2 linked regions of the Prochlorococcus marinus str. MIT 9312 genome follow. The protein of the gene in region 2 interacts with the protein of the main gene of each other region in a pairwise test. Links are inferred from orthologs where the notes say so. Each region holds a gene or a part of one and is shown on either strand. Other genes may lie near its edges.

What was found. Proteins that work in one complex are often made in the same cells at the same time.
Region 1: the proteins of eno (region 2) and rpe interact in binary tests that used the Escherichia coli proteins (3 or more experiments, as listed by UniProt). The link is inferred for Prochlorococcus marinus str. MIT 9312 from one-to-one orthologs.

What each region holds. Positions count from the first base shown.
Region 1 is NC_007577.1:717,996-723,523, reverse strand. The notes cover bases 92-3,027. They hold rpe (ribulose-phosphate 3-epimerase), read left to right. Parts: upstream 92-1,148; coding sequence 1,149-1,907; downstream 1,908-3,027. Other genes in these bases: lptB (LPS export ABC transporter ATP-binding protein), read right to left, coding at 2,974-3,027; ccsB (c-type cytochrome biogenesis protein CcsB), read right to left, coding at 1,930-2,859; glpX (class II fructose-bisphosphatase), read right to left, coding at 92-959. Also shown: more of glpX, read right to left, coding at 1-91; more of lptB, read right to left, coding at 3,028-3,702; PMT9312_RS03955 (DUF309 domain-containing protein), read right to left, coding at 3,787-4,155; translational GTPase TypA, read right to left, coding at 4,167-5,528. UniProt on the Escherichia coli protein: Catalyzes the reversible epimerization of D-ribulose 5-phosphate to D-xylulose 5-phosphate.
Region 2 is NC_007577.1:198,628-206,592, reverse strand. Bases 2,430-5,374 are described here. They hold eno (phosphopyruvate hydratase), read right to left. Parts: upstream 4,576-5,374; coding sequence 3,283-4,575; downstream 2,430-3,282. Other genes in these bases: PMT9312_RS01055 (ATP-dependent Clp protease ATP-binding subunit), read left to right, coding at 4,841-5,374; PMT9312_RS01065 (ABC1 kinase family protein), read left to right, coding at 2,430-3,277. Outside these bases: PMT9312_RS01080 (P-II family nitrogen regulator), read left to right, coding at 1-62; PMT9312_RS01075 (NAD(P)/FAD-dependent oxidoreductase), read right to left, coding at 86-1,042; PMT9312_RS01070 (hypothetical protein), read left to right, coding at 1,296-1,610; more of PMT9312_RS01065, read left to right, coding at 1,610-2,429; more of PMT9312_RS01055, read left to right, coding at 5,375-7,597; preprotein translocase subunit SecE, read left to right, coding at 7,659-7,901; transcription termination/antitermination protein NusG, read left to right, coding at 7,959-7,965. UniProt on the Escherichia coli protein: Catalyzes the reversible conversion of 2-phosphoglycerate (2-PG) into phosphoenolpyruvate (PEP). It is essential for the degradation of carbohydrates via glycolysis.

The DNA of each region.
Region 1 (5,528 bases), 520 kb from region 2 along the record:
TTTGTGAATCTTGCAGTACTATCTAATGTGCTAATTACTAGACTGCTTGTTCTCACACAATCCCTTTCGAATTTAACTCCGTCAAATAATAATCCATCAGTTATACCACTTCCAGCGAACACAACATTTTCTCCCGATGCCAATTCATTAGCTTCATAGATTTTATCTATATCCGTTATACCCATTTCATTTAGTCGTTTTATATTTCCCTCTTTTGTATAGTCAGCCCATTCAGAAGTTTGAGCGATTGCTGGATCATAAACTAGTTGTCCTTGAAAGTGTCCTCCTAGAGCTCTCATTGCGGCAGCCGAAATAACACCTTCTGGAGCTGCACCTATACCCATTAAGCAATGAGTTCCAGTACCTGCGAAGCCACATGCAATAGCAGCTTGAACATCACCATCAGAAATCGGTTGTACTTTAGCACCACATCCTCGAATCTCTTTAATTAAATCTTTATGCCTAGTTCTATCCATTACAACAACAGTAAGTTCATCAATAGAAAGATCCAAGCAATCACTAAGAATCTTCAAGTTTTCAGTAGCCGAATTTCTAATATCTACTTTCCCTTTCGCAGCTGGAGGAGCTGCTAATTTGTTCATGTAAAAATCAGGAGCATTAAAAAGACCGCCGGTATCAGAGGCTGCCAAAACCGCCATAGAACCTCTTTGATTATTCGCACAAAGATTTGTTCCTTCACAAGGATCTACTGCAAAGTCAACTCCTGGACCACTTCCACTTCCTACCTCTTCACCTATATAAAGCATAGGTGCTTCATCTCTTTCACCTTCTCCAATAACAATTTTCCCTTTCATCTCAATTTTGCCCATTCGCAATCTCATTGCTTCTACAGCTGCAGCATCCGCTTCATCTTTTTGACCAAGTCCTGTTAGTTTTGCTGAGGCAATTGCTGCTTGCTCGACTACTTCGAGAATTTCTTGAATTAAAGTTTGATTCACAATTAAATTTTTGAGGGTTTTTCTAAAAGGTTTAGAGTATGATCTCACAAAAAATGTCATTTTTTATGAGAATTATTACGCTAGTAAGCTTTTTTTAACTCTTTACAGCTGTTACTTTATCAGGCCGTGACTTGAAATTAGGAATAAACAACTAAATATAGTATCTTTATTAAATATTTTAAAAATTAAATGACTGAGTCAAATCAAACAAAATTAGCTGGTGTCAATAGACCAATTCAAATAATTCCTTCCGTTTTACCAGCAGATTGGGCAAATATGGGAGCATGTGTGAAAGAACTCGAGGAAGCTGGGGTAGATAGAATTCAATTTGATGTAATGGATGGAAATTTCGTACCAAATCTTACATTCGGTCCTGAGATGATTGCTGCATGCAGGAAATATTGCAATGTCCCATTTGAAACTCAATTAATGGTGAGCCAATACAATTGTGAAACCATGCTGGAATCGTATGTAAACGCTACAAAAGGAGCAAATGGTGAACCAGGTGTAGTAATAGCTCATGCCGAAGCAAATATTCATTTGCATAGAGTTCTCGGAAGAATAAGAGACCTAGGAGGTTCTCCTTCTGTTGCATTAAATCCTCATACTCCATTTGAAATGATTGAAAACATTATGGATATGGTTGATCATGTTTTGGTTATGACAGTTAATCCAGGTTTTGGCGGACAAGCTTATATACCAACAATGCTTAATAAAATCAGAAAAATAAGAAACTTTGTTATTGAAAAAAACTTAGATGTCGACATTGAAGTTGATGGAGGTATAAAAGCAAATTGGACTATTTCACAGTGTGCCGATGCTGGTGCCAATTGTTTTATTGCAGGCAGTGGAATGTTTGCCTACCCAACATTAAAAGAGGGATGTGATGACTTGAGAAAAGTTGCGAAAGAAGCACAAAATGGCAAAGTGGTTTCAGAACCTCAATAAATAATTCTGGGAGATTAGCTAATCATCCAAATATCCATCCATAACTATGTAAACCTATTCCTAAAAAATTAACACCTAAATAACATACTATAACAACTAAGAAACCTGAAGTTGCTAATAAAGCTGGTCTTCTTCCTTGCCAACCCTTACTTATTCTCATATGCAAATATGCTGCATAAAATAACCATGTGATAAATGCCCATGTTTCCTTTGGATCCCAACTCCACCATGTTCCCCATGCCTCATTAGCCCAAACCGCGCCTGAAATTAAACCGAGAGTTAAAAGTACAAAACCTATTAATATAGAACGATAACTTAATGTATCTAATTCTTCTGAATGAGAAAATTCAACAGGGTCAGCTAAATCATTTAAATAATTGTTATTAAAAAATTTGAACCCTCCTATACCTGTAGAACTACTTCTAATTTGAAGCGGTTTATTCCTATTAATAAACAAAACAGAAGCTGACAGTAGAGACCCTATTATTAGTGCCGCATAACTAAGCATTACGACACTAACATGCATTACTAGCCAACTAGATCTTAAAGCTGGGACCAAGTTAGATGATAATTTCAAATCGTCAGGCAATACAAAACAAGCAAAGGCCACGGTCAGCAACTCAATGGGTATTGCTATTGACGGAATTATTGGAGATGAGTATTCCCTCTCAATATATAGTTGCCCCATTGAGATTCCCCAAGCAAGGAAATAAAGAGATTCATACAAGTTGCTAACTGGGAAATGTCCAGAAATTGACCACCTAAAAAGTAATTGTAATGTTATTAATAAATTCACTAAAATCGTAAGTAGTTTTACAATAAAAAAAGACTTCTTTTTGAAAACTGCACCTAAAGATATTGGTAAATTAACTAATAAAATATAAAAGACTAAAATACCTAACGCTGAAACTGGGTCATATATTAAATTTTTAAAAAGGTTATCTAGTATCATTTCTAGAAATTTATCCAGTTTTAATAATCAATGACACCCAAATAATAATTTAAATCATCCTTATATGAGTAACTTTTTAATAATAAAGTTTTAAATTTTTTTTGAAAAAGGATATCAGAGTTTGAAATTTTCCCCTAGATAATACTTCTTGACTATTGGATTATATGCTAATTCACTTGATGATCCGTAAGCTAAAATTTTTCCTTCACTTAATACATATGACTTGTTTGTAATTAAAAGGGTTTCCCTCACATTATGGTCTGTAATAAGAATCCCTACCCCATTAGAACTTAATTTAAGAATTAGTTTCTTTAAATCATTAACAGCCAGAGGATCGATTCCAGCGAAGGGTTCGTCGAGTAATAAATACTTAGGCCCTTTTCTTCCTACAGTGAGAGCTCTCGCTATCTCACACCTCCTTCTTTCTCCTCCTGAAAGTTGATAACCATAATTATCTACAAAGTTATTCAAATTAAATTCATTAATTAATTGTTCTCTTCTATTTCTAATTGCCGCTTTACTATAAGATGAATTCTGCAAAGCCAAATCTATATTATCTTTAACAGTTAGGTCTCTAAATATACTCGCCTCCTGAGTTAAATAACCCAACCCAAGTCTTGATCTATTTGAGAGTGGAAGATTAGTTATATTTTTACCATTCATTAAAACTCTACCTTTATCAGGTTTTATATTCCCAACTGCAAGATTAAAAGTGGTAGTTTTCCCTGCACCATTAGGTCCCATCAAACCTACAACCTCTCCTGGATTTACAGTTATGGAAACATCCTTTACAATTAATCTTCCCTTAATTGAAAGGGATACATTTTGAATTTCTAAGTTCATCTTCATTGAGATCGATAAGTTATCTTATTTTCTTGAAAAAAATTAATAATAGATTAATTAAAGAGAAAGATATATTCATATTCTTCAAAGAACTTTCAAAAAAGGCTTATCATTCTCATTTAATATCTCTTTGTATTGCAATTTCCTTAATAAATCTTCTAAACATAGGCAGAAGGATTCTAGATCAATACCTAAATTAATCTGGGTTCTAGTTTTTATTCTACCTAAACCCTCGCCCAGCAAAATGGTTGCTCCATTTAAATTACCCTTACTTAAGTGAAACTGCGAGACAGATACTTGTAAGATTCCCTGGATAACTTGTCTTTCGTCACCATCAACAGAATTCCAAATCTCTTCAAAAGCATCATGAGCCTCATACCATTCATGATTATTAAAAAGATTTAAAGCATTAAAAAGGGAATCTTTAAAACTTTTTGTACTTTCTTCATTCATAAAATTAATTATTAATATTTTTTCTTCTTATTTATTTTTCTCATTCTTATTGATTCGGGTGTTACCTCCAGCATTTCATCTGGGCCAATATATTCAAGTGCTCTTTCAAGAGTAATATCAACAGGTGACTGCAAAGTATCAAGTTCTTCTGCACCTGCAGACCTCATATTAGTCAACTGCTTAGTTTTACATATATTTAACTCAAGATCCTGAGGTCGATTATTCTCTCCAATGATCATTCCCTTATAAACTTTAACTCCTGGTTTAATAAAATAAACGCCCCTATCTTCTGCATTCTTTAGAGCATAAAATGTTGCCACACCTTCCTCAAAAGCTATAAGAACTCCATTTCTCCTAGTTTCAAAATCTCCTGTTTTAGGTTTATATTCATAAAAAGAGTGACTCATGATACCTTCACCTCTCGTCATCCGAACAAATTCACCACGAAATCCAATTAATCCTCTTGATGGCACAAGAAATTCTAATTGAGTTCTTCCATCTGAACTTGTCTGCATGTTTTTCATCTCTGCCTTTCTAGATCCAAGTTTCTCTATACATGAACCAACAGAGACTTCAGGCACATCTAAAACCAAAGTCTCTATAGGCTCACATTCAACATTATCAATTTCTCTAAAAATTACTTGAGGTTGTGAGATTTGAAACTCAAAACCCTCTCTTCTCATAGTTTCAATCAAAATCCCTAAATGTAATTCTCCTCTTCCTGAAACTGAGAACCTGTCAGGCGAATCAGTTTCTTCGACCCTTAGGGCAACATTTGTTAGAAGTTCCCTCTCCAATCTATTTTTTAATTGTCTACTAGTAACAAATTTCCCTTCCTTACCCGCAAATGGGGAATCATTGACAACAAAAGTCATATTTAAGGTAGGTTCATCAACTTTGATTAATGGAAGAGGATGAGGAGAATCGGGACATGCTATGGTCTCACCAATATTGACGTCATCGAAACCAGAAACAGCAACAATATCGCCTGCGAATGCTTCATTTATATCAATTCTTTGTAATCCCTCGAAGCCTAGTAGTTTACTAACCTTGCCTTTAATAGTTTTTCCATTTTCTTTAATTAAGCTAGCTTGTTGACCATTTCTTATAGTTCCATTATGAATTTTTCCAATTACAATTCTGCCTAAGAAATCAGAATAATCCAAAGTAGTTATTTGTAGTTGAAGAGGCTTATTTGAGTCACCTACTGGAGGTGGAACATGTCTGATTATAGCTTCAAAAAGAGGCATCATATTGTCACTATTAGATTCCATCTCTTCTTTTGCAAAACCAGATAGGCCGCTACCAAAAAGATAAGGAAAATCACATTGATCATCATCTGCTCCTAATTCTAAAAACAAATCAAGGACCTT
Region 2 (7,965 bases):
TTAGGGAAGATTTAAGCTATTACGGCGGAGTCGCTTATATTTCTGAAGCAACACCCCTCTAAATTAAAGAAGTAATATTTATTTTTTAAGAATGAATCCAATCAACTCTTATATTTTTTCTACTATTCAAATATCTATCAATTGACATTGCGGCAATACATCCATCTGAAGCTGCAACAACGGCTTGCTTAAATGGTGTATTTCTTATATCTCCAATAGCCCATACTCCATCAGAGTTTGTAGACATAAAGTCATCCACAATAACTCCTCCGTCATCTTTTAAAGCAATTTGATCCCCTAAAAAATCAGTAATTGGCTTTGAACCACTCATGTAGACAAAGACTCCATCTAAATTTAAATTAATAGGATTTTCTTCTTGCTTATTTTTTACAATAACCCCATTTACCCCCATATCATCACCCAATATTTCCAATAATCTCGTTCTACTCCAATGCTTTATATTTGAATTATCAATCAATTCCATAGCTTCTTCATTATCTGATTTAGGATCACTTGATGTAATCCAATGTACAGTAGAAGCAAATTTAGTAAGAACAGTTGCCTCTTCAATTGCCTCCTTGTTCACTCCAACAACGGCAACTTCTCTATTTTTATAAAAAGCTCCATCACATGTAGCACAATAACTTACTCCTTTGCCAAGAAAATCAGCTTCACCCTTAAATGATGCAGGCCTACCCATAGCTCCACTTGCAAGAACAAGTGCTTTGGCCTTGAAGGTGCCCTCAGGCGTAAAAACCGTTTTCCATTCTCCACTAGCGTCTATTCCAAACACTTGTGCTCTTCTGTAGTCTGTACCGTATTGCACAGCCTGTTCTCTCATTAAAGTAAGTAATTTCTCTCCACTTATATCAACTGGCACGCCTGGATAATTAGCTATCTGATGAGTTATTGCTAAGGCGCCAACAGATGGATTTTTATCTAAAATTACCGTCTTTAAGTTTGAACGAGATGTATAAAGTGCGCAAGTACATCCTGCCGGACCTCCTCCGATAATAACTACATCTGACTCGATGATTTCCAATTTAATAAAACTCCTTTTATTAGTTAATTAGATGAGTTTTTGGTTAGAAGATATCTTTAATGTTAAAACCTAACCTTTATATAGATATAAGTTAAAAGAAAAAATAGAAAAAAGCATAATATAGAAACAATCTTACATAGGATATATAAAAAAAATTAATTATCAAAATGATCAATTACGTGAAATGTTCTTTATTGATCTATTATTAGTTAATGTCGAGTAAATTAATTGCAATAGAAACATTATATTTTTCATGACCAACTCTGATTACCTTCTAAAAGCTGCAATTAAAAAAGTAACCGAAAAATTCAACGAGATATTGGTTGGGAAAATTGAAGAAGCAACAAATATTGCTCAGGATGCTCCGGAAATCCTCAAAAAAGAATTTGATAGTTTAAAGGATTCCATCATCGAAGAAGCCTCAAGAATGGAGAAAGCAGAGAATGTTCAAGAAAATAAAACCACAAATACTTATCAAAATTCGAAAATAAAAAAAGCTTTAAATGAAATAGAAGGTATCAATAAGCAAATTGATCTATTTAATAAAACAATAAATAATCAAATTTAATGAGTTATCACATTCTTCATTATCGTTTAAAAAAATTGAAGAGAGGCTTTCTTATTTGGATAACCCTTATTTCGCTATTAATAAATTTGTGGCTAGATAATATTAGATTTACAATTTTCCAAACTAAGAGCAATAAAAAAAGTAGGGTCCAAATTAAACGAGCTAAGTGTTTTACTAATCAATTAATTAAGCTTGGTTCAGCATTTATTAAAATTGGACAATTACTATCAGCGAGACCTGATTTAATTCCTAATACCTGGATACAGGAATTAGCTAAATTACAGGATCAAGTTCCTAATTTTTCATTTGAACAAGTTGAAGAAACTATCAGAGAAGAAATAGGATCAAAATTTAATGAAATAGATTTTATAATAACTGATCCTGTTGGATCAGCATCACTAGCTCAGGTTCATAGGGCGACTTTAAAAGATGGTAAGAATGTAGTATTTAAAGTTCAAAGACCCAATTTAAAAGAATTGTTTGTTATCGATTTAGGTATAATGCAGCAAATAGCAGGATTATTGCAGAAAAATAAGAATTGGAGTCGAGGTAGAAACTGGATTGAGATTGCTAAAGAGTGTAGGAAAGTTCTTATGAAGGAGCTTGATTTTAAGTGTGAAGCGCAATATGCAGCAAGATTTAGACAGCAATTTCTTGATGATGAAAATGTTGAAATTCCTGAAGTAATTTGGGATATGAGTAGCGAAAAAGTGCTTTGTTTAAGTTATCTAGAGGGAACAAAAATAAGCGATTTAGAAAAATTAGAATCCCAAAAAATTGATTTGCCAAAAATTGCAGAAATAGGTGCCATCAGCTACTTAAAACAATTAGTAAATTACGGTTTTTTTCATGCAGACCCTCATCCAGGGAATCTAGCAGTTTCAAATACAGGTAAATTGATTTTTTATGATTTTGGCATGATGGGGAATATCTCCAATAACCTTCAAACAAGATTAGGGGGGATGGTTAAGGCTGCAGCTTTAAGAGATGCCTCATCACTTGTAAGTCAATTACAACAAGCTGGTCTAATTTCAAAAGATATTGATATCGGGCCAGTAAGAAGATTAGTTAGATTAATGCTTAAAGAAGCCTTAACTCCTCCATTTAGTTCAAATATTATTGAAAAATTATCTGGAGATTTATACGAACTTGTTTATGAAACACCATTTCAACTGCCTGTGGATCTAATCTTTGTAATGAGAGCTTTATCAACTTTTGAAGGAGTTGGTAGAATGCTTGACCCAGGGTTTAACCTTGTATCAGTTACCAAGCCTTATTTAATAGAACTTATGACTTCTAATAATCAAACTCCTAACGATTTAATTAACCAATTTGGAAGGCAAGTAGGTGAACTAGGATCCAAAGCTGTAGGAATTCCCAAAAGAATAGATGAAAGTTTAGAAAGATTAGAGCAGGGAGATTTACAATTGCAAATAAGAATGGGGGAGTCTGATAGACAATTCAAAAAAATGTTTACCGCTCAAAAAACTTTAGGCCATTCAATTCTTATAGGAAGCTTATCAATTGCATCCGCTTTACTTGTAACTAATAAACAAAATAATTTTGCATTGTTACCATTATTTTTTGCAGTACCAATAAGTATTGATTGGATAAAATGCCAATTAATTATGAGTAAAGGCTCACGTTTAGAAAAACTTAAGCGCTAGAAAAACTATATATTTTTGGGTCCTAAACCTAAAGCTCCAGCGAATCTTGCTTGATTTCCCAACTCCTCCTCAATTTTTAAAAGCCTATTATATTTAGCAATCCTTTCACTTCTACTCAAAGAGCCGGTCTTGATCTGACCAGATCTTGTGGCGACAGATAAATCAGCAATTGTTGTATCTTCAGTCTCACCACTTCTATGACTTATCACACTTGTAAAACCAGAAGTTTTGGCTAACTCAATAGCTTCCAAAGTTTCAGTTAATGTTCCAATTTGATTTACCTTTATTAGGATTGAATTAGCAGATTTTTCCATAATCCCTTTCCTTAACCTTTCTGTATTAGTAACGAATAAATCATCACCTACGAGCTGAACTTTATTTCCTAATTCTTTATTTAATTCTGACCAACCCTCCCAATCATCCTCTGCTAAACCGTCCTCTATTGAAACTATTGGATAATTAGAAACTAATCTTGAAAGATATGAAATCATTTCAGAACTATTTAAACTTTTTCCTTCATATTTATAAATACCATCACTATAAAATTCAGTACTAGCAGCATCTAAAGCTAAAGATACTTGCTCACCAGGAATAAATCCGGCTTTTTGAATTGCTTCTAATAATAAGTCCCCTGCTTCTTCGCTGGATGACAAATTAGGTGCAAATCCTCCCTCATCGCCTACAGCAGTAGATAGACCTTTTTTATCAAGTAATGATTTTAATGAGTGAAAAATTTCAGTACCCATTCTTAATGATTCACTAAAATTTTGAACTCCATGTGGGACAAGCATAAATTCCTGAAAATCAAGACTATTTGGAGCATGAGCACCACCATTTATTACATTCATCAATGGGACTGGAAGAAGATTGGATAATGGATCTCCAAGATACCTATAAAGGGGCACGTCTAAAGCATTTGCTGATGCTCTAGCAGTTGCAAGACTTACTGCAAGGATAGAATTTGCTCCAAGGTTAGACTTATTAAAAGTCCCATCAATTTCAATCATTAATTTATCTACTGTAGTTTGATCTAAAGCTGACAAACCACATAAAGCAGGCGATATTGTTTCATGAATTTTATTAACAGCGTTTAAAACACCTTTCCCCATATATTTTGAACCGCCATCTCTTAATTCATGCGCCTCATGAGCACCAGTGCTGGCTCCGCTAGGCACAATTGCTCTACCACTTGCCCCACATTCCAAAAATACTTCTGCCTCTACAGTCGGATTGCCTCTTGAATCAAGGACTTGCCTTGCTTCAATAGTATCAATAAGAAAATCAATAGTTTCTTTCACAATTTAATTATTACTATTTAAATCCTATTAATAGCTGAACTATTTGGCTAATATCTGAAATATATATGTTAATCAAATATAATTTTTTTTGATTTCAGAACAACTTAGATATGAATTAAGAGTTTTATTAATTCCAAACTCTACACAACCCCTTTGATAAACATGCTTTTAAATTTCATCTTACAATTTGAAAATTATTGGATGATTATTAATGCAGATTCTATTTAGAATATTAATTAATAATCAACTATAGTTTTTATAGTTTATGAGAGAAACCCTTACATCCAGTCCTGAACTTTTTAGCGATATAAGTTGGAATCTTCTTCTATTAGGTGAAGAAACCGCAAAAAAATGGGATCATAGCGAATTTAATATTGAACACATAATTCATACATTGTTCTCATCAAGAGAATTCTTTGCTTTCATTGAGAAATTATCAATCGACCAAGATACAGTTTTAGATATAACAGAAGATTTTTTAGAAGAGACACCAACAAATGAGTCAGATATTTTTACTATCGGAGAAGATTTAGAAATTTTATTAGATAATGCAAATCAAATTAAAATTCAATGGGGATCGAGATTAATAGAAATCCCTCATTTACTAATTGCTCTTGGAAGAGATTTAAGAATTGGTAATTATGTTTTTGAAGAAGGCAATCTTTCAATGGAAAAATTAGAGGAAGAATTAAAGTTTTTCCCAAATATTAATCAATCAAAAGATTCTGTTGATTATAAGAACGTAATTGAATTAAATAATCAATCTAATTTTGAATCAAGCAAAGATACTTTAGTTAAAGAGGACAAATCAGAAAAAGCTATTGTTCCATTACCTAAAAGTGAACTTCAAATCAAAACCAAAAAACAAGTTGAACAAGATGAAAATGTTCTTTTAATTTATGGAAAAGATTTAACAGAATCAGCTAAAAAAGGCTTATTGGATCCTGTTATAGGAAGAGAAAATGAGATCAATAATTTAATGAGGGTGCTCTGCCGAAGAAACAAAAATAACCCCATACTTATCGGCAATCCAGGAGTTGGTAAAACCTCAATTGCGAAATTACTTGCACAATTAATTGTAGACAAAAAAGTTCCTGATTCTTTAAAAGACTTTAAAATTATTTCACTTGACTTGGGGGCATTAGTTTCTGGGACAAAATTCAGAGGCCAACTAGAAGAACGATTAAGCTTAATCCTGCAGGAATTAAAAGATCCAAGCCAAGGAATGATTTTATTTATTGATGAAATTCACTCAATATTAAGTTCTGACAGATCTACTACAGATATTAGTAATATCTTAAAACCTTTACTAGCTGAAGGAGAACTTAGATGTATTGGTACAACCACACCTGAGAAATTTCGTGAAACTATTGAAAAAGATCAGGCATTGAATAATTGCTTTCAAAAGATAGCTGTTAATGAACCTTCAGTAGAATTGAGCGCAAAAATACTGCAAGGTATCAAAAAGAAATATGAATTACATCATGGCATCAGAATTTCTGAAGACGCAGTTAATTATTCTGCAAAACTGGCCGACAGATACATCAACGATAAATGTCTTCCTGATAAAGCAATAGATTTAATTGATGAAGCAGCTGCACAGTTAAAAATCGAGTCTAATAAAAAGCCTCAAATAATTCTCCAACAAGAAAACAAAATTTATACTATCGATGAAAAACTGAATAATTTGCAAGGTGAAAATATCGAAGTGCAAGAAAAACTATTAAATATGAAGCAACAAGCACAGTCAAAATTGAATGTTCTTTTTGAGAATTGGAATAATTTGCGGGAAAAAATGGAACAATTAGCTATCTTGATGACAGAAAAAGATAAGCTAACTAAACAAATTAAAGACAAATCAAATCACAAGATTGAAAATAATCTGAATTTTTTAGAAAAACTTGAAGAAGATTTAAGTGAAATTGAGAATGAAATACAAAACGTTGAAGAAAATTTTAATAAAATAAAGAAAAATAGAAATTCCCCTTTTAAATATCAAGTTGAACCTGATGATATCGCTGATGTTATCTCAAAAATCACAGGTATTCCAATTTCTAAAGTCGTTTCAAATGAACGTAAGAAATTAGTCAATCTTGAGAAAGAATTAAGTGAAAAAGTTATTGGACAAGAAAAAGCTATAGAAGCTGTTTCTGCTGCAATCAGAAGGGCTCGCGTTGGCATGAAAAGTCCTAAAAGACCTATTGGATCTTTTTTATTTATGGGTCCTACAGGTGTTGGTAAAACAGAATTAGCAAAGTCTCTTGCATCATCTTTATTTGATGAAGAAGAGGCACTTTTAAGATTAGACATGAGTGAATATATGGAGAAAAATGCAGTAGCAAGACTTTTGGGAGCTCCACCAGGTTATGTTGGTTATGAAGAGGGAGGACAATTAACTGAAGCTGTCAGACGCAAACCCTATTCAGTAATACTTCTTGATGAGATAGAAAAAGCTCATACAGAAGTTTTTAATATCCTTTTACAAGTCTTAGATGAAGGAAGATTAACTGATTCTCAAGGAAGGACCGTAGACTTCAAAAATACAGTAATCATTATGACAAGTAACCTAGCCGGGAAATTTATACTTGAGTATTCACAAAAGATTTCTAAGAGTGAGGGAAAGTTAGAAAAAGATCAACAAATTCTAGATGATTCTATTAGTAATACATTGTCTTCAATTTTTAGACCGGAATTTTTAAATAGAATTGATGAAGTAGTAAAGTTTGATCCATTATCTATTGATGAACTTCAAAAAATAATTATTCTACAAACAGAAGATTTAAAAAATCTGCTTCTTGAACAGAAAATAAATATCACTATAGACAAAAAAGTTATCAATAAAATTGCAAACGATTCTTACGAACCTAAATATGGCGCTAGACCTCTTAGTAGGGAACTTAGAAGACAAATAGAAAATCCCTTAGCTGCAAAACTTTTAGAGGATAACTTTAAAAACAAAAAAAATATCACAATTAAACTTAACCCCTCTAAAAAGGATGAGATTGTTTTCAGACCTAGCTGAGGAGTAAATTGATAAGCTAAAATAAAAATTAAAGCGTAAAGCTTAATTTCAAAAAAAATTTGTGACAAGTCCTACTACTAATAAAGAGCCTCTAAAAAAGGATTCCCCTAAAATTGAAGGGTCTAAAAAAAAGAAGAATTTTTTTAGATCTACTTACGATGAGCTTAAACTTGTCGTGTGGCCAAACAAACAACAACTTTTTAGCGAATCGGTAGCGGTTATAATTATGGTATCCTTTTCTGCAGCAGCCATAGCATCTGTCAGCAGATTCTATGGATGGGCAGCCTCACAAATTTTTGGTTGAATTATCCCTAAATATCCATTTTTATAAAGATCTTAATTAAGCTTCCAGTAAAAAAAAATGAGTA